3 regions of the Sphingomonas sp. SORGH_AS_0438 genome follow, and region 2 is predicted to be linked to each of the others. Evidence: riboswitches for the same ligand, from Rfam matches in the RefSeq annotation. Region 2 holds a riboswitch; each other region holds the start of a gene.
The links. A riboswitch is a leader RNA that binds a small molecule or an ion and turns the genes downstream of it on or off. The one in region 2 is predicted to bind cobalamin.
Positions count from the first base shown of each region.

Region 1 (5,984 bases), 680 kb from region 2:
CCCTGCGCATGGGCGGCGCGCGAGGGGATGGCGCGCGGATCGACGCTGTAGAGGTTGCGCCCGGTCGGCAGCACGTCGCGCCGGCCACGCCAGGGCGAGCCGGCCGGGCCCGGCTCGATCCGCCGGCCCGCCAGCGCGCGGAGCAGCCCGTCGCGCTCCGCCGCGGCACAGGCATCCCGGCCATAGACATGCAGGCCCTCGCCGAAGCGGCTGTCCTTCACGTCGCAGACGAACGCATCGATCCGCGCCATCGCCTCCGTCCGGCTGGCGGCGCGGGCGAGGCCGAGTTCGGCGGCGAGGCCCAGCGTCTCGGCCTCCTGCTCGATCGCACCCTGCAACCGGTCGCGCCGCGCCGGGTCGAGCCCGTCGGCGGTGGCATATTCGTCGAGCAGCGATTCGAGCCGGCCCAATCCCGCGCCTGCGCCCGTCCCCACCGTCTCCAGCCGGGGCGGCAGATGGCCGAGCGTCACCGCGCCGATCCGCCGCCGCGCCTGCGCCGCCTCGCCCGGATCGTTGACGATGAAGGGATAGAAGATCGGCAGGGGGCCGGTCAGCGCCTCCGGCCAGCAGGCGCCCGACAGCGCCACCGCCTTGCCCGGCAGCCATTCCAGCGTGCCGTGCGCGCCGACATGGACCAGCGCGTGGAGGCCCTGGGCGCGCAGCCACAGATAGAAGGCGACATAGGCGTGGCGGGGGGCCAGCGACAGGTCGTGATACTCGGCGGCGCGGTCGTCGGCGGTGCCGCGCTCGGGTTGCAGCGCGACCGATATGTGGCCCCGCCGGGTCGCGGCGAAATGGAAGGCGCCGTCGCGTACCGCCGGATCGGCGTCCGGCGCCCCCCAGCGCGCGGCCAGGTCGTCCCGAAGCGTTTGGGGCAGGGTCGCCAGCGCGGCGTGATAGTCCGCGAGCGGCCAGGCGATGACCTCGTCGGCCAGCGCCCGGTCGAGCGGTGCGCCAGGCCCAGTGGCATAGCCCGCGTCCGTCCAGTCGGCGAGCATCGCCTCGGCCGAGGCGATCGCGTCGAGGCCGACGGCGTGCGCCATCTGCCAGCTTTTGCCCGGATAGGTGGAAAGCACGATCGCCACCCGCCGCCCTTCCGCCGGGGTGGCGGCGAGGCGGTGCCAGCCGGCGACGCGGTCGGCGATGGCGGCGATCCGCTCGGGCTCGGGCTGGTGCGCGCGGGGGGCGAAGTGGAGCGCGGGGTCGCGCGCGCCGGCCTGTTTGAAGCTGGCGACGCCGGCGAAGATCCGCCCGTCGATCTCGGGCAGCACGACATGCATCGCCAGATCGGCCGGCGACAATCCGCGCGACGCGGTCGCCCAGGCGGCGCGGTCCGAGGTGGCGAGCGCGATCTGGAAGACGGGCGCTTCGCCGTCGAGCGGGCTGCCCATATCGTCGTCGCGCGCGGCGAAGGCGGTGGCGTTGACGATCGCCGCCGGAGCCAGCGCCGCCACCCAGCGCCGCAGCCAGCCGCGCGCCTCCGCGGCCTTGAGCGACGGCACGAACAGCGCCGCGACCGCGAAGCCGCGCGCCGTCAGCGCCCGTTCCAGCGCGGCGATGGGCGCGAGATCCTCGGCCAGCAGATAGGAGCGGTAGAAGGTGAGGAGGACCAGCGGCCGGGGGCTGGTCCATCGATGGGCCCAGAGGCTGGCGGCGGGGCAGGCCAGGCCGTGGCTCGCGCTCCACCCGCCGACCGGGGCGAGCGGCGCCGGCATCCCCGCGACCGGCGCGGCCAGCCCCGCCGCTTCCGCCAGCAGCGCCAGGGCCGCCCGCGCCGCCGCCGCGCCGCCCTGGTCGCACAGCGCCGCCAGCCGCGCGAGAATCGCCGGGGGCAGGGTGGATCGCTCGGTCAGCGCCGGGTCGGCCCGGCCGTCGCCGCTGACGATCGCCAGCGCGATGCCCCGGTTGCGGGCCAGCGCCTCGACCTGTTGCAGGCCATAGCTCCACCAGGCGGGGCCGCCGATCATCCGCACCAGGATCGCCTTCGCGCCCGACAGCGTCCGCTCGACATAGGTGTCGACCGACAGCGGATGCGCCAGATCGCCCAGATTGGCGAGGCGCAGCGCGGGCAGCGGCGTGCCGTCGCCGGCGGCGCCATGCCAGCCGGCGGCGAACGCGCCCAGGTCGCTGTCGGAAAAGGACAGCACGACCAGCGCCGCCGGGTCCTGCGCCAGGTCGCGCGGGGTGGCGGTCTCCTCCAGGCCGTGGCTCTCGCGGAAGACGAGGTGCATCGGGGCTCAGCCGGCCAGCGCGGCTCCGATCGCGGCGGGATCGATCCGGTCATGCTCGGCGATCACCACCAGCCGGGTGACGCGCGGCTCGCCGGGCCGCCAGGGGCGGTCATATTGGGTGCGCACGCGCGCGCCGACCGCCTGGACCAGCAGCCGCATGGGCTTGCCGCGCACGGCGGCATGCCCCTTCACCCGCAGGATGTCCTGGTCGCGCGCCATCGCCTCGATCCGGGCGACCAGATCGGCGGGATCGTCGATCTCACCGGCCTGATGGACCAGCGAATCGAAATCGTCATGCTCGTGATCGTCGGCGCCGTCGTGATGCGAGGGGCGGGCGGCGATATCGTCCTCGGCCGCCGCCTCCAGCCCCAGCACCACCGCCGGGTCGATCCGCCCGTCGACCAGCTCGACCACCGGCACCGGGCGCGGCGCGGTGGCGGCGATGGTCGCGCGCGCGGCGGCGATCCCCTCCGGCCCGGCCAGGTCGCCCTTGGTCAGCAGCACCAGGTCGGCACAGGCGAGCTGGTCCTCGAACAGCTCGGCGAGCGGCGTGTCATGGTCCAGCTCGGGATCGGCGGCGCGCTGCGCCTCCAGCCGGGCCAGGTCGGGGGCGAAGCGGCCCGCCGCCACCGCCTCCGCATCGGCCAGCGCGACGACGCCGTCGACGGTGATGCGCGAGCGGATCGCGGGCCAGTCGAACGCCTTGAGCAGCGGCTTGGGCAGCGCCAGGCCCGACGTCTCGATGACGATATGGTCGGGGCGGGGATCGAGCGCGAGCAGCTGCTCGACGGTCGGGATGAAGTCGTCGGCGACGGTGCAGCAGATGCAGCCATTGGCCAGCTCGACGATATTCTCCGCCGGGCAATCGGGGATGGCGCAGCCCTTCAGGATCTCGCCGTCGATGCCGAGCGTGCCGAACTCGTTGACCACCACCGCCAGCCGTCGCCCGGCGGAGCGGCGGATCAGCTCGCTGACCAGCGTGGTCTTGCCCGCGCCGAGGAAGCCGGTGACGATGGTGACGGGAATACGCGAAAGGTCGGTCATGGTGTCTCCGCGCGGGCGCCCTGGCAACGACACGGACGGGGCCTTGTGCGGCCGGCGCGTGGGACCGGGCGGGCGCTCGCTGGAGTCGCCCGTGCCACGCACCGATGCGGCCCCGGCCGCAAGGATTCGTCGCTCAGACGGAAACACCGTACCGCGGCCATCCCCTGGACCATGGTAAGAGCGACCATTGCGCCGGCAGGTCTCCTGGCTCGCGGGTCGTCGCTTGCGGCACGCCTTCCCGGCGGGGACGTCGCCGTCCGTCGCCAGTGGCCGCCCTCGCCCGAATGGGGCCAGGGACCTGTGCCGCTCGCTCGCCGCTTACAGTTGCAGGGACAGCCGCGGCTTGGAGGCGTCGCCGCCTCGCACCGCATTCCCATTCAAGCCCCTTGGCGGGGCACCGACGCGATCGATGGAACCGGATACCGGCCCCGCTGCCGCCTCTAGCCGAGGGACTGGCCGGTGCCAACCGCGGGGACAGACGAATGCGGCACGCGCTCCGTTCGGCCATGTCGCTGGAAGGGCGGGGCTTTACGGAAGAGGCACGAATCCGTCCCGGAGCAAGACCGAATTAGCGATGGACTTTACGCCTTGTTAAGATCATCGCTGCGGATCGACGCGGCGCTGGGGAGCGCGCGCGGGCGACTGGGGACTATTTGGACGTGCGCGCGGTGAAGACGGTGATCATGGCATGGCTGGCGATGCTGGGGCTGTGCGTCGCCATGGCCTGCCCGGCGGCGACGCTGTCCACTACGCCGCCGCGATCCGGCCATTCGCATGTCTTCACCGCCGATGCCCCGCCGGTCGAGTCGCGGGATGGCGGGGACGCGATCCGCATCGTCGTCGACGGCCATGTCGCGGTGGACGGCGTCACCGAGCGCGACGCCTTCGCCTATGCGCTGATGCATGACGATCTGGCCGCCGCCAATGCGACTCGCCCGCCGCGCAAGACCGGCATCGCCGCCGCGATCGCCGCCGTGCCCGAACCGGCCGGCTGGGCGCTGATGATCCTGGGCTTCGGCCTGCTGGGGCTGGTGCTGCGCCGCCAGGTGCGGCGTTCGAATGCGCGCTTCGACCGTGCGATCAAACAGGCCTATGCCGATATTGAGCGGTGAGGATCCAGTCGAAGTACGGTTTCGCGATTCTACCAGCGATCAAGCCCATCCCTCCCCGCCTGTTGATGACTCCGCTTCGTGAATGTGCCTTCATATTTAGGGAAGCGTATGACCGATAGCATCTTTGCCAAGCGAGCTTTTGTTGTGGATGGCCGCGAAGTGGAATGCCGCTTTTACAAGCCGCTGCAAGACAATGACTGTTTTTTCTGCAAAGTTGAAATCGACTGGCCGGAGGGTGTGAAGAGCAAGAGGGCCGGTGGCGTGGACGAAGTTCAAGCCTTGCTGCTCGGAATGAAGATGGCGCACGTAGATTTGCTGGCCGCTCGCAATGTCGATGGAAGAACGGTGGAGTGGCTCGATGATAAGAGTCTTGGGCTCCCCATATCCGATGTCATCCGAGATTGGGATCCGGACAACCATATTTAATCCCCCTCACCCCGGCCGGCGCTCCACCTCGACGATCTCGAACACATGGTCCGTCCAGCCGCGCTGGCGGGCGGCGTCGGCGAGGGCGGTGCGCTTGCTCTTCGCCTCCGCCAGCGACTTGGTATGGCCCCAGAACACCTCGGTCTTGCCGTTCGCCAGCGTCGCCACGATCCGCCAATAATGGGTGAAGGCGGTGGCGGTGGGGCCGATCGTCTTCACATAGCCATCGGGCAGCGTCGCGGTCAGGTAATAGCGTTTCGCCATCGCTGCCCCTCCCAGCCGTCCGTCAGTCCTTGCGCGCGACCTGGAAGCCGGCGAAGCTCTGGCTGACCGGCATCAGCTCCAGTCGGTTGATGTTGAGATGCGGCGGCAGCGTCGCCACCCACAGCATCGTCGCGGCGATGTCCTCCGCCGTCATCGGCGTGGCGCCGCGATAGAGCGCGTCGGAGGCGGCCTGGTCGCCGCCGGTGCGGACCGTGGTGAACTCGGTTTCGACCATCCCCGGCTCGATCGAGGTCACGCGCACGCCGGTGCCGTGCAGGTCGGAGCGCAGGCCCAGCGAGAATTGCTCCACGAACGCCTTGGTGCCGCCATAGACGTTGCCGCCCGGATAGGGATAGGTCGCCGCCACCGAGGACAGGTTGATGACCGCGCCCTGCCGCTCGACCAGGCCGGGCAGCAGCTTGTGGGTCAGCGTGACCAGCGCGGTGACGTTGGTGGCGATCATCGTATGCCAGGCGGCGAGGTCCGCCTTCTGCGCGGGCTGCGTGCCGAGCGCCAGTCCGGCATTGTTGATCAGCAGGTCGATCGCGCGGTCCTCCGGTGACAATTGGCCGAGCGCCGCGTCCATCGCCGCCTGGTCGGCGATGTCGAAGCAGAGCGTGTGGACCTTGTCCGCCCCCAATTCCCCGGCCAACGCCGCCAGCCGTTCGGCGCGTCGCCCGGTCGCGATCACGCGCCAGCCATCGGCTACGAACGCCCGCGCCGCCGCCGCGCCGATCCCCGCCGTCGCGCCGGTGATGAATGCCGTCCGTGCCATGTCGCGTCTCCTGCCGTATCGCGGGGGGTAAAGACCAACGGGCCGGAGAGTTCAACCACGGGGACGCGTGCTCCCGGTTTCCGCTGGCCCCGCAGCACGCTAAGGAAGCGGGCATGTTGCGCATCACCGAAC
Region 1 is NZ_JAVIZS010000001.1:3,492,498-3,498,481, forward strand. Features, by position in the region: gene cobN (cobaltochelatase subunit CobN) at 1-2,231, opposite strand, end outside; gene cobW (cobalamin biosynthesis protein CobW) at 2,238-3,275, opposite strand; cobalamin riboswitch at 3,452-3,692, opposite strand; partial or broken gene QE452_RS19130 (PEPxxWA-CTERM sorting domain-containing protein) at 4,241-4,387, shown strand; gene QE452_RS16470 (DUF6968 family protein) at 4,496-4,813, shown strand; gene QE452_RS16475 (hypothetical protein) at 4,820-5,077, opposite strand; gene QE452_RS16480 (SDR family NAD(P)-dependent oxidoreductase) at 5,100-5,852, opposite strand; gene QE452_RS16485 (NAD(P)/FAD-dependent oxidoreductase) at 5,966-5,984, shown strand, end outside.
Region 1: another riboswitch for cobalamin. It lies ahead of cobW (cobalamin biosynthesis protein CobW); the one in region 2 lies ahead of QE452_RS13090 (TonB-dependent receptor domain-containing protein).

Region 2 (5,984 bases):
TTTTTTTGCCGCTTTGTCCGGTTCAGCCCTCCGATACAAGTCCGATCCGGCCGATCGGCACCGGCAGGCGGCGGCCCGCCTCCTCGACCATCGTGACGCGCACGCCGAAGGTCGAGGCCAGCCGTTCCGCCGTCAGGACCTCGCCGGCCGGACCGAAGCCGGCGACGCGGCCCCGGTGGAGCAGCAGCACGTCGTCGGCCGCGCGCGCCGCCTGGACCAGGTCGTGCAGCACCACGACCACCCCCGCGCCCGCCGCCGCGACGCCGCGCAGCCGGTCGAGCAAATCGATCTGATGCGCCGGGTCCAGGCTGGCGAGCGGTTCGTCGGCCAGCAGCCAGTCCGGCTCCCCCGCCAGCACGCGCGCCAGCAGCACCCGCGCCCGCTCGCCGCCCGACAGCGTGCCGACCGGGCGGTCGGCGAAGCCCTGCGTCCCGGTCGCCGCCATCGCCGCCGCGATCGCGGCGCGGTCGGCGTCGGACTCGCCATAGCGCGCGCGCGCGTACGGCAGCCGGCCGAGCGCGACGACTTCGGCAGCGCGCATGTTCCAATGCACGGTCGCGTCCTGCGGCAGATAGCCGATGCGGCGGGCGCGGGCCTCGGCGGCCAGCGATGCGACCGGGCCGCCGTCCAGCGTGATCGCGCCGTCATGCGGCAGCAGCGCGGCGATGGCCTTGACCAGGCTGCTCTTGCCCGCGCCGTTCGGGCCCAGGATCGCGGTGATACGGCCCGGCTCCAGTCGCGCCGAGACGTCCGCCAGCACGCTGCGGCCGCCGAGCGTCACGCCCACCGCATCGAGGATCAGCGCCATGCGTCGTGCCTCGCGCGGAGCAGCAGCCACAGGAAGAAGGGCGCGCCGATCAGCGCCATGGCGACGCCCAGCCGTATCTCGCCGGCACCGGGGGCGAGCCGCACCAGGCTGTCGCCCGCCAGCACCAGCGCCGCGCCGCCCAGGCTGGCGGGCAGCAGCAGCGCCCCCGGTCGATGGCCGAAGAGCGGACGGAGCAGATGCGGCACGATCAGGCCGACAAAGCCGATCACCCCCGTCACCGCCACCCCCGCGCCGATCGCGAGGCCGGTGCCCGCGACCACCAGCAGCCGCAGCCGGCCGAGCCGCACGCCCAGCGACCGCGCCGCCGGCTCGCCCAGCGCCAGCGCGTCGAGCGACCGGCCGGTCAGCGCGAGCAGCAGCGCGCCGAGCGCCATCGGCGGCACGGCCAGCACGACATCGGGCCAGCTCCGGTCGGTCAGCGCGCCCATCAGCCAGTCCATCGCCTCCGCCACCACATAGGGATTGGGCGCGACCGAGATGGTGAAGGCGGTCAGCGCCCCCGCCAGGCTCGCCAACACCGTGCCCGCCAGCACGAAGGTAACGGTGGAATCGGATCGCCAAGTCAGCGCTGCGAGCAGCGCCATCGCCCCGCCGGCCGCCAGGATCGCGGCGACGAACACGCCCGCCCCGCTGGCGGCGGCGAAGACGATCGCCACCACCGCGCCCAGGGCCGCCGCCGACGAGATGCCGACCACGCCCGGATCGGCGAGCGGATTGCGCAGATAGCCCTGCAACACCGCGCCCGACAGGCCGAGCACCGCGCCCAGGGCCACGGCCAGCACCGCGCGCGGCAAACGAAGCTCCGCCACGATCCACCAGCGCTGATCGCCCGAGAACCAGGCGGACAGCGGCACCACCGCCTTGCCGCAGGCGAGCGAACCCAGGAAAAGCGCCACCACCAGCAGCGCGAGCATGGTCAGGCGGATCGATCGGCTCATGGCCCCTCCTGGCGGATCGCGGCGAGCCGGTCGAGCGCCGGGGGAATCGTGGGACCGCCGCAATAGAGCAGGGCCGGGTCGATCGTCGCCGCCCGGCTGTGCGGCAACAGCCGTTCGCGCAAGCGTGCCAGCCGGTTGCGGTCGGGCGCGATCACCAGGTCCGGCGGGTGCACGACCAGGGTCTCCGCCGGCAGCCGCCCGGTAAAGGCCAGGCCATAGCCCGCCGCCGCATTGGTCAGGCCGACATGCGTCATCGCTTCATCCAGCAAGGTGCCGCCGCCATTGGCGAGGTCGCCGGAGATGTAGAGCAAGGCCCTTGGTCGCCGGGCATCCGTCGGCCGGGTGCGGCGCAGGCCAGCATCAATGTCGCGCACGATCCGCTCGCCGGCCGGAGCCGCCCCCACCGCCCGCGCCAGTTCGCGCACCTGCGCCTCGCTGGCGGCGATGGTGGCGGGGATGCCGAGATAGAGCGTCTTCAGCCCGGCGCGCGCCCAGGCCTCCCGCGTGGCGGGCGCGGTGAAGCTGGAGGCGACGACCAGGTCGGGCCGGAGCGCGATCACCTCCTCCGCCGTTCCCGCCGTGGCGCGGAAGCGGCGCGCAAGGGCGAGCGGGATCGAGGAGGCGCCGGGCGTTTGCGAATAATGGCTGATCGCGGCGATGCGGGCGGGCGGCACCATGTGCACCAGCATCGCATCCGCGCATGGATTGGTCGAGACGATGCCCCCGCCCCCGCCCGGCGGCTGCGCACAGCCGGCGAGCAGGAGGGCGAGGGCCAGCGCGCGCATCTCAGTCGAGCGTCACGCGGATGCCGCCATAGGCGGCGCGGCCATAGGTGCCATAGCCGGCGATGACCCGGTAATCCTCATCGAACAGGTTGTCGACGCGGCCATAGACGGACAGGCGATCCCCGATCGGCAGTTCCGCGCGCAGGCTGGCCAGCGCATAGCCGTCCAGCCGGACGCTGTTGGCCGCGTCGTCGTAACTGTCGCCGACCATCTGCACCGTGCCGCCGACCGACAGGCCGAAGGGCAGGCGATAGTCGATATTGACCGCCGCCGTCTCCTTGGGCCGGCGCGCCAGGTCGAGGTCGAAGGCCGCGCCGGGCGTGCGGTTGCGGCTGTCGATATAGGAGACGTTGCCCGACAGGGTCAGCGCATCGACCGGACGCAGCGCGATGGTGAACTCGACACCCTCGGCCTGGGTGCGCTGGATATTGTCGTAGCGGCCGAAGGGATAGGCCGCGCACTCGGTCGCGCCGACGCAGTTGCGGAAGCTGATCTGGTTGCGCGTGTCGCGGTGGAACCAGGTCGCCCCGATCCGCATCCGGCCCTCCACCAGCGCCTGTTCGACGCCCAGGTCATAGTTGCGCGCCGTCTCCGGCCGCAGCGCCTCGTTCCCATAGGCGCTGTAGAGCTGGTAGAGCGTCGGGGCCTTGAACCCCTCGCCATAGCTGGCGCGCAGCGTCGTGCCGGTCGCCAGCGCCCAGGCCGCGTCCGCGCCGAAGGTGGTGCGGCCGCCGAAACGCTGGTGATCGTCATGCCGCACGCCGCCGGTGACGGTCAGCGCGCGGATCGGCTGGACGATCGCCTGGCCATAGACGCTGGTGATGCCGACCGAACGCTTGAGGAAGCCGTCGTCATAGCGGCTGGTCTCATGCTCGACGCCGCCGACCAGGCGGACTGGCTCGGCCAGCCGGAAATCACCCTGATATTCATAGCGTTCGGACCGGCCCCGGCCGATGAAGCTGGGGCCGGTGCCGAAGGCGGGTTCGTAATTGTCGCGGTTGATATCGGCGATGGTGAAGGCCGCACGGTTGCGGAGGCGGCCGTCCAGCAGGTTCGCATGGACGCCGGCATAGCCATAGACTTCCTGCGTCTTGGCATAGTCGGCGGTGTCGGCCAGCATATAGTCGGGCGGCGGAAAGCCATCCAGCCCGACCCGGCTATGCGCATACCAGCCCGACAGGTCGATGCCGATGTCCCGGGTCAGCGCCAGCGTCGCGCGGCCGTTCGCACCATATTGGCGGTATCCGTCACGCTCGCGGCCATTGGCGGCGGCGGAGATGCCGTCGCTGTCCAGATAGCCGCCGGTCAGCGACAGGGCGAGCGGCCCGGCGCCGCCCGACACGCCGGCGCTGGCGAAGGCGCTGTTCGCATAGCCATATTCGGCGCGCGCATGAGCGCGGAACCGGTCGGTCGGCGCCTGGGTGATGATGTTGACGACGCCGCCGATCGCCTGGCTGCCCCAGGGCACCGAATTCGGCCCGCGCAGCACCTCGATCCGCTCGATCGACGAGGAGAGCAGGTTGGCGAAGTCGAAGCCGCCGCCGGGCGAGGACGGATCGTTGACGCGCACGCCGTCGATCACGACCAGCGTCTGCTCCGCTTCCGCGCCCCGGATGCGCAGGCTGGTCAGGCTGCCGATCCCGCCATTGCGGGTGACGGTGACGCCCGGCGTGGTCGACAGCAGGTCGGCGATCGAGACGGTCTGGCGCGCCTCGATCTCCGCGCGGTCGATGACGGTCAGCGCTTGGCCGACCTCGTCCAGCTTCTGCGGCGCGCGGGCGGCGGTGACGACGATCTGGTCGTCGTCCGGGGCCGCCTGCGCCAGTGCGGGAGCGGCGGCGGCAAGCGCCAGGACGGACACGGCAAATCTCAACACGAACGCATTCCCCCTCTCGGCGGCGTCCGCACCATTGCGCACGCGTCGCCGCGCGTCGTTCGCTCGAGGAATATCGCCTCGTCCGCTCCGGTGCTCCCGCCGGCGCGATGGATCGACCGTGACGGGCAGGTCTCCTGGCTTCCGGGTCATCGCCGCCGCCCCGCCTTCCCGGACCGTCTCTGGGTCCAGTGGCCTGTTGGGGCGGCCGCTCGCCGGTCACAGTTGCGGGGACAGCGCCGGGATCGTGGACAAACCACTCACCGGCTTCCCTTTTGATCCCCGGTCAGGGGGAACCCGTCACGGCGGCGCGGTTAGCCGCCGGCGCGGGTCCGGTCAATCAGCCTGCCGACCGCGCCCCAGCGCCGCGACGCGCGCGACCAGGTCCCGGCACACATCGGGGGGCACGAACTTCGACACGTCGCCGCCGAACAGCGCGATCTCCTTGACCAGCCGCGACGCGATCGGCTGCAACGCGACATCGGCCATCAGGAAGACGGTCTCGACATGGCGGTTGAGCTGCTGGTTCATGCCCGCCATCTGATATTCATATTCGAAATCGGCGACGGCGCGCAGGCCCCGCACGATCACGCTCGCCCCCTCGCGCACGGCAAAGTCCATCAGCAGCGAATCGAACGGCACCACGTCGATCGCGCCGCCGATCGTCGCCACCTCGCGCCGCACCGTCGCCATCCGCTCGTCGAGTGAGAACATCGGCGACTTGGAGGCATTGGTCGTCACCCCCACCACCAGCCAGCCGGTCGACCAGCTTCGCGCCGCGCCGGATGATGTCCATATGGCCGAGTGTGACAGGGTCGAAGGTGCCGGGATAGACGCCGATCCGGGTCACCGGTCGCGCTCCACCACATAGCGGGCGATGGCGCGCAGCAGGTCCGCCTCCGCGCCATAGCCGCGCAGATGCTGCACCGCCTGGTCGACCAGCATCCCGCATTGCTCGCGGGCACGATCGACGCCGAGCAGCGACAGGAACGTCTCCTTGCCCGCCTCGCCGTCCTTGCGCAGCTTCTTGCCGGCCAGTTCCTCGTCGCCCTCGGCATCGAGCAGGTCGTCGGCGATCTGGAAGGCGAGGCCCAGGTCGTGCGCATAGCCGCGCAGAGGCACGCGCCCCTCGGGCGGCACCCGGCCCAGGATCGCGCCCGCCTCCACCGCCGCGCAGATCAGCGCGCCGGTCTTCATCTGCTGGAGCCGGGTGACGGTGCCGAGGTCGAAGCGCGCCTTTTCCGCCTCCAGGTCCATCATCTGCCCGCCCGCCATGCCGCCGGGGCCGGCGGCGCGCGCCAGATCAAGCACCAGTTCGGACCGCACGAACGGATCGGGATGCGTATCCGCATCGGCCAGCACCTCGAACGCCAGCGCATGGAGGCAGTCGCCCGCCAGGATCGCGGTCGCCTCGCCATAGATTTTGTGCGCGGTCGGCTTGCCCCGGCGCATGTCGTCATCGTCCATCGCCGGCAGATCGTCGTGGATCAGCGAATAGACATGGATCGCCTCGATCGCGGTGCCGACCAGCACGGCGCAGGCGCGATCGACGCCGAACA
Region 2 is NZ_JAVIZS010000001.1:2,812,299-2,818,282, forward strand. Features, by position in the region: gene QE452_RS13075 (ABC transporter ATP-binding protein) at 23-808, opposite strand; gene QE452_RS13080 (iron ABC transporter permease) at 799-1,767, opposite strand; gene QE452_RS13085 (ABC transporter substrate-binding protein) at 1,764-2,552, opposite strand; gene QE452_RS13090 (TonB-dependent receptor domain-containing protein) at 2,554-4,413, opposite strand; cobalamin riboswitch at 4,535-4,741, opposite strand; partial or broken gene coaD (pantetheine-phosphate adenylyltransferase) at 4,762-5,275, opposite strand; gene QE452_RS13100 (farnesyl diphosphate synthase) at 5,272-5,984, opposite strand, start outside.

Region 3 (5,984 bases), 1.7 Mb from region 2:
CGCTGCCGCGTATGGGCGACACGCCGCATGACTGGCGCAATGGCCTGTACGATGCGGCCTGCGTGCTGTTGCTGTTTCCGCTGATCGTCGCGATCGGCGCCGGGCAGAAACTGGCCGATGGCAAAAGCCTGCGCGTGGCCCGGTTCTTCGGTGACCTGTCCTTCCCTTTGTACATCACCCATTATCCCCTGATCTACCTCTACACGGCCTGGGTCGTGGACCAGAAGGTCCCGGCCCGTATCGGCGCGCCCATGGGCGTCCTGCTGGTGATCGTCGCCGTGCTGATCGCCTATGCGAGTCTGAAGCTGTACGACGAACCCGTGCGTCGCCGGCTTGCCGCCCGCTTCCTCCGGCGGTCGGCGGTCGCGCCGTCCCGATGACGATCGGGCTTCGATAGGTCGTGATGCGCTTCGTCGGCGACGGGGCATCGGTCTGGAATGGGGTTGCGGGCGGACGGCCTGCCAAGGATGACCCGTCATCCGCTTCCCGGCATTAGCCCGATGATGGCGAAGCCGAGGAAGCGGATCGGGGTCGGAGCCTAGGTACGTCAGACGCTGGCAGTCGCCGAACAGCCCCCGACTGCGCCGGTCAGGCCGTGATTTCCCGCCTGACGATCGCCGCGCCCGCACCCAGCGCCTTCAACTTGCCGGTCGCGACCTTGCGGCTCAAAGGCGCCATGCCGCAATTCGTCGCCGGGTAGAGCTTGTCCGCATCGACGAAGCGCAGGGCGTTGCGCAGGGTATCGGCGACCTGTTCCGGCGTCTCGATGCTATCGGTGGCGACGTCGATCGCGCCGACCATCACCTTCTTGCCGCGGACGAGCTCGATCAGGTCCATCGGCACTCGCGAATTCTGGCATTCGAGCGAGATGATATCGATCTTCGATTTCTGGAGGTTGGGGAAGGTTTCCTCATATTGCCGCCATTCGGAGCCGAGCGTCTTCTTCCAGTCGGTATTGGCCTTGATCCCATAGCCGTAGCAGATGTGGACGGCGGTCTCGGCCTTCAGGCCCTCGGCGGCGCGTTCCAGGGTGACGATACCCCAGTCGTTCGCCTCGTCGAAGAACACGTTGAAGGCGGGTTCGTCGAATTGGATGATGTCGACGCCCGCAGCCTCCAGTTCGCGGGCCTCCTCGTTGAGGATGCGGGCGAATTCCCAGGCCAGCTTCTCGCGGCTCCGGTAATGGGCGTCGAAGAGGGTATCGATCATCGTCATCGGCCCCGGCAGGGTCCATTTGATCGGCTGGGTGGTCTGGGCGCGCAGGAACCGCGCATCGTCGACGAAGACCGAGCGGGGCCGCGACACGGCGCCGGTGACCGTCGGCACGCTGGCGTCGTAACGGTTGCGGATACGCACCGTCTCGCGCTTCTCGAAGTCGACGCCGTCCAGATGCTCGATGAACGTCGTGACGAAGTGCTGGCGGGTCTGCTCGCCGTCTCCCAGGATATCGATGCCCGCCTGGCGCTGATCGTCGACCGCCAGACGCAGCGCGTCCTGCTTGCCCGCGATCAGTTCCTCACCCTCCAGCTTCCACGGCGACCACAGGGTCTCGGGCTGAGCAAGCCAGCTGGGCTTGGGCAGGCTGCCCGCCGTCGTCGTCGGCAACAATCTCGTCATGATGGAATATACCTGTCGTTTGGGTGGGATCAGAGGCCGCAGGTCGCGGACCAGCGTCGAAGGGCGGCACCATGCGGCGCGATGATATGCGCCTCGGCCAGCTTGCCTTGCTCCACGGCGAGCCGGCTGCGCTCCTCGCGATCGTAGACGATGCGGGTCAGCGAATAGTCCTGATATGTCAGGCTCGGCCGGTACTGCTCCGCCGCCACGGAGTTGGCGTTGTAGATTTCGGGGCGATAGATTTTCTGGAACGTCTCCATCGTCGCGATCGTGCCGGCGAGTTCGAGGTTGGTGTAGTCGCTGACCAGATCGCCGATATGATAGAAGGCCAGGGGCGCGACGCTGTGCGGCGGCATGAAGTAGCGCACTTTCATGCCCATCTTCGCGAAATACCGGTCGGTCGGGGAGGTATCGTCGTTCCGATACTCGACGCCGAGGATAGGATGGACGTTTGCCGTCCGGTGGTAGATCGCCTTGCTCGACACGCTCAGGCAGATGACCGGGGCCTTCCGAAAATGGTCGCGATAGGCGCTTGAGCCGAGAAAGCGCTTGAACAGAGCGCCGTGGAGATCGCCGAAATCGTCCGGCGCACCGCCACCTCCGGTCCTGAGGTGGTCCGGGAGAACGACGTTGAAGTCGTAGTCCCGGATGTAGGAGGAGAAGTTGTTGCCGACGATGCCATCGGTCCGCTCGCCGCTGCGTCGGTCGACGATGCTGGTGTGCAGAATCTCGATCAGGGGAAGCGCGTCGTCGGCGTCACCATCGCCAATGGTCAGCGCGGCGGAGATGATCTTCAACTCGATCGTGTAGCGATCACCGGTGGGATTGTCCCAGTGCATCAGCGCGTTGAAACGGCGATCGATCATCATCAGCGTGTTGCGCAGATTCTCTTGCCGGTTGTCGCCTCGGGCGAGATTGGCGAAGTTGGTGGTGATGCGCGTGCTGTCGGCCGGACGATAGTCCTCGTTGAACGGGATGCTGCTGATCGTGAATGTGAACCCGCTATTCGTCATGACTCACCTGGCTTTGCGGACAGAGGTCAGGCGAGAGCGCGCAAGGCAGGGACAGGCCCGGATGGCGGAACGTCACGGACCGTCGCGTCGAGCGCGATCCACCGGAGGAACCCCCGTCCGAGGAACGTTATGGCGTCGAAAGGCAGGTCTCCTGGCTTGCGGGTCGACGCGGTGGCTCCGGCCTTCCCGGGCTCCTTGCGGGAACCCAGTGACACGAATTGGAGCCGCCGCTCGCCGCTTACAGTTGCGGGGGCAGCGCCGGACTCTGCCCTGAAGGACACCACCGGCTTCCCGTCTTAGCCCCATCGCCATGCCTGGGATGGGGAACCTCGACGCCGCGTTCCAACACCAACACCGAGGCATTGTCAATCATGATATAAAGATATCCTTATATCTTGATGACGTGATGTCCGGCGCCCGGATGCCCTCTGGCGCAAGATAGGGCGCGTGCGCCTACAAGCCGGCCTGGTCGATCCTTTGTGCGATTTCGCTGGGCAACGCGGCTTCCGATTTCGGTTGCAGCCGATGAAGCGCCGTCTGCACGCGCTTGCGCGCGACCTGATAGGCCTTGTGGCGGATGACCCGCATCGCGTTTGTCCGCCAGGACGGGCTTTCGCCCAGCCGGGCTTCCCATTTGGCCTCCTCCGCTTCGAGGATCGACAGCGCCATGCGCAGTCCGTCGCGTCGTCCGCGGGCATAGTCTTCGGAAATGGGGGATGTCGTCATCGGGTGGCGAGGGTGGCCCGCCCCATGGTCCCTGACAAGCCAAATTCCCGGCCCGGCAATCGGTCCTGGCCGATATCCGCTTCATCCTTCGGGCCGCCTGCACCGATCCGATGGCCCGGATGCCGCTTCCGTTCGTTCCGGGCACTGTCCCAAGCAGGAGAGAATAGCGTGCTGTTTCACACGATGGTCGGATCGAACGACATTGAGCGATCGAAGCGTTTCTACGACACGGTGCTGGGCACCCTCGGCGTAGGGGAGGCGATGCGGAACATCGCCGACAGCGGTCATACCCGACTGATCTATCGGAACGACAACGGGACCAACTTCATCGTCAGCCAGCCGATCAACGACGAGCCGGCAACCGTCGCGAACGGCAGCACCGTCGCCTTTGCTTGCAACTCGCCGGAGCAGGTGAAGCAGTTTCACGATGTTGCGGTCGCCAATGGCGGCACGTCGATCGAAGCACCGCCGGGTCCGCGCAACACGGCCTCCATGGGCACGATCGAACTCGCCTATGTTCGCGATCCCGACGGCAACAAGCTTTGCGGGATCCATTTTCCCAAATAAGCGGGCCTAACCGTGCTGCCCGTCCCGGTTGCGGGCGGGCAGCACCCGATTGATCCGGTGCGACCAACCACGGAAGACATCGTCCATTCGGGTTCGGCAGGTCAGGCGCAGCAATGCTTGCGCTTCTTTCCCGAGCCGCAGGGGCAGGGATCGTTGCGGCCGGTCTTGGCCGGCGCGACTGTCTCCATGGCATTCGCCTTCGTCTCGCCCGTATGAGCGCGGGCCGCATGGAGGCGCTGGATCGTGTCCGTCAGTTCGGCCACCGCACGGTCCTGGAACGCATTGATCTCCACGCTGTCGAGATCGCTTTCGTCGCGGGCGATCGCGATCAGCGCCAGCAGGCGCCGCCACGGATCGGCCCATTCGCTATCAGCGGCCGCGGCGTCCCACGCATCCGGACGCAACGCGATCGCATCGGAAAAGCCGTCGATCCAGAATTCCCACAGAACGTCGCCATCCCGCTCGTCGATGTCGAGGATCGGCTGCAGCTTGCCGCGGGACAGGTCGCGCGCGATCTCGTCGCGCCGCGCCGTCACCGCCCTGACGAACCATTGCACGTCGAGCGGGTCCTCGAACGGTGGGACGCCATCGATCTCGACGCCCCATATGACCGTCATCCACGCGTCCACCGGGATCGCCTCGGGACAGACGATCAGCCCGGTGAGGAAGCCGTCGAGCTCGGTGAGCAGCATCGGCTCTTCGACCGGAAGGTCCGCCAATGCCCCGTCGAGGCGTCGGAAACGGGATGGCATTTTTCTCACAGGCGAAGGTTCCGTTCGTGCATTTTTGCCTCCTCCTTCACCCATAGCGGCGTAGGATCGCCCGTGACGATATCGGTGCCGTCGATGAGGTGCTTCATATGGGTTTCCCGCATGGCGCGCCCGTTAATAGGATCGTTCGGGTTTGACAGTGGTCGATCGTCGACCGGCCGCGACCTTGACGGACATAGACCCAATGCCGATCTCCGTCGGCGTCAGGAGAGATATGATGGTCGAAGCTCGGTGGAACGGTGCCCGCATTGCCCATAGCGACGAGACGGTCATCGTCGAGGGCAACCACTATTTCCCGGTGGACAGTGTGGATGCCGCCGTCTTGCGGCCGAGTGGCACGACGACCGTTTGCCCCTGGAAGGGAACGGCGCATTATTACAGCCTGCACGTCGCGGGCGCCGACAATGCGGATGCCGCTTGGTATTATCCCGATCCTAAAGCCGAAGCGGAGGCCATTCGCGGCCGTATCGCTTTTTGGAAAGGTGTCACCGTGAGCTGAGCCGGGTCGTGCAAGCATCCGGCCGGTGACGGAGTGTAGCATCCCGTAGTCGTTCAGGCGCAAATTGCGTTTACAGGCGGCATTATGTGCAGAAGCGCGAGCGCTCGACGATGTCGCCATTGCCATTCGACCCGTGAAGGACCGCCACCCGTCCGGCGGCATTGGCACCCGCGTTCGTCCAGTATTCGGTTGATTCCGGGTACCTCGTCGGTGGTGCATCGGCACGACAACCCTGCCGCGGCATGGCCGGCGCTGCCCTCGGGTGCCCTCGCGGAACTCGACGCCCTCGGTCGGTGATCAGGCCCGCCGGTTGGCGAGCACCGCGTCGAGTAGGCCGGGAAAGCGCTCGTCGAATTCGGCCCGGCGCAGCGTGTTGATCATTTCGCGCCCGGCCTGCATCGTCTCGATCAGTCCCGCTGCGCGCAGCAGCTTGAGGTGGTTCGACAGCGTGCTTTTCGGAATCGTCTCGCACGGGGCCGCATCGGTGCAGCTCAGTCGCTCGGTCGCAGCGAGCCGCGCGACCATGCCCAGCCGGTTGGGGTCGGCCAGCGCATGCAATGCCAGATCGAGCGGAACGTCTTCCAGCCGGGGATGGGTGAAGCGGGCCATGCAATCGATATAAGGCATGATCGCTAATTTAATAGTTCGGGAATATTGAACTATTGAACCGTCGTCCCATCTTGCCTCTGCCGACAGCGTACGACGTCGTGATCGCGGGCCGGATTTGGAGAATGCACATGTCAGTCAAGGGGAAAGACAGCGCTCGTCACGGGCGGATCGCGTGGCATCGGC
Region 3 is NZ_JAVIZS010000001.1:1,085,063-1,091,046, forward strand. Features, by position in the region: gene QE452_RS05165 (acyltransferase) at 1-380, shown strand, start outside; gene QE452_RS05170 (methionine synthase) at 589-1,617, opposite strand; gene QE452_RS05175 (DUF1852 domain-containing protein) at 1,647-2,630, opposite strand; cobalamin riboswitch at 2,754-2,977, opposite strand; gene QE452_RS05180 (hypothetical protein) at 3,084-3,299, opposite strand; gene QE452_RS05185 (VOC family protein) at 3,540-3,923, shown strand; gene QE452_RS05190 (UPF0149 family protein) at 4,025-4,729, opposite strand; gene QE452_RS05195 (DUF427 domain-containing protein) at 4,911-5,192, shown strand; gene QE452_RS05200 (helix-turn-helix domain-containing protein) at 5,490-5,801, opposite strand; gene QE452_RS05205 (SDR family oxidoreductase) at 5,979-5,984, shown strand, end outside.
Region 3: another riboswitch for cobalamin. It lies ahead of QE452_RS05175 (DUF1852 domain-containing protein); the one in region 2 lies ahead of QE452_RS13090 (TonB-dependent receptor domain-containing protein).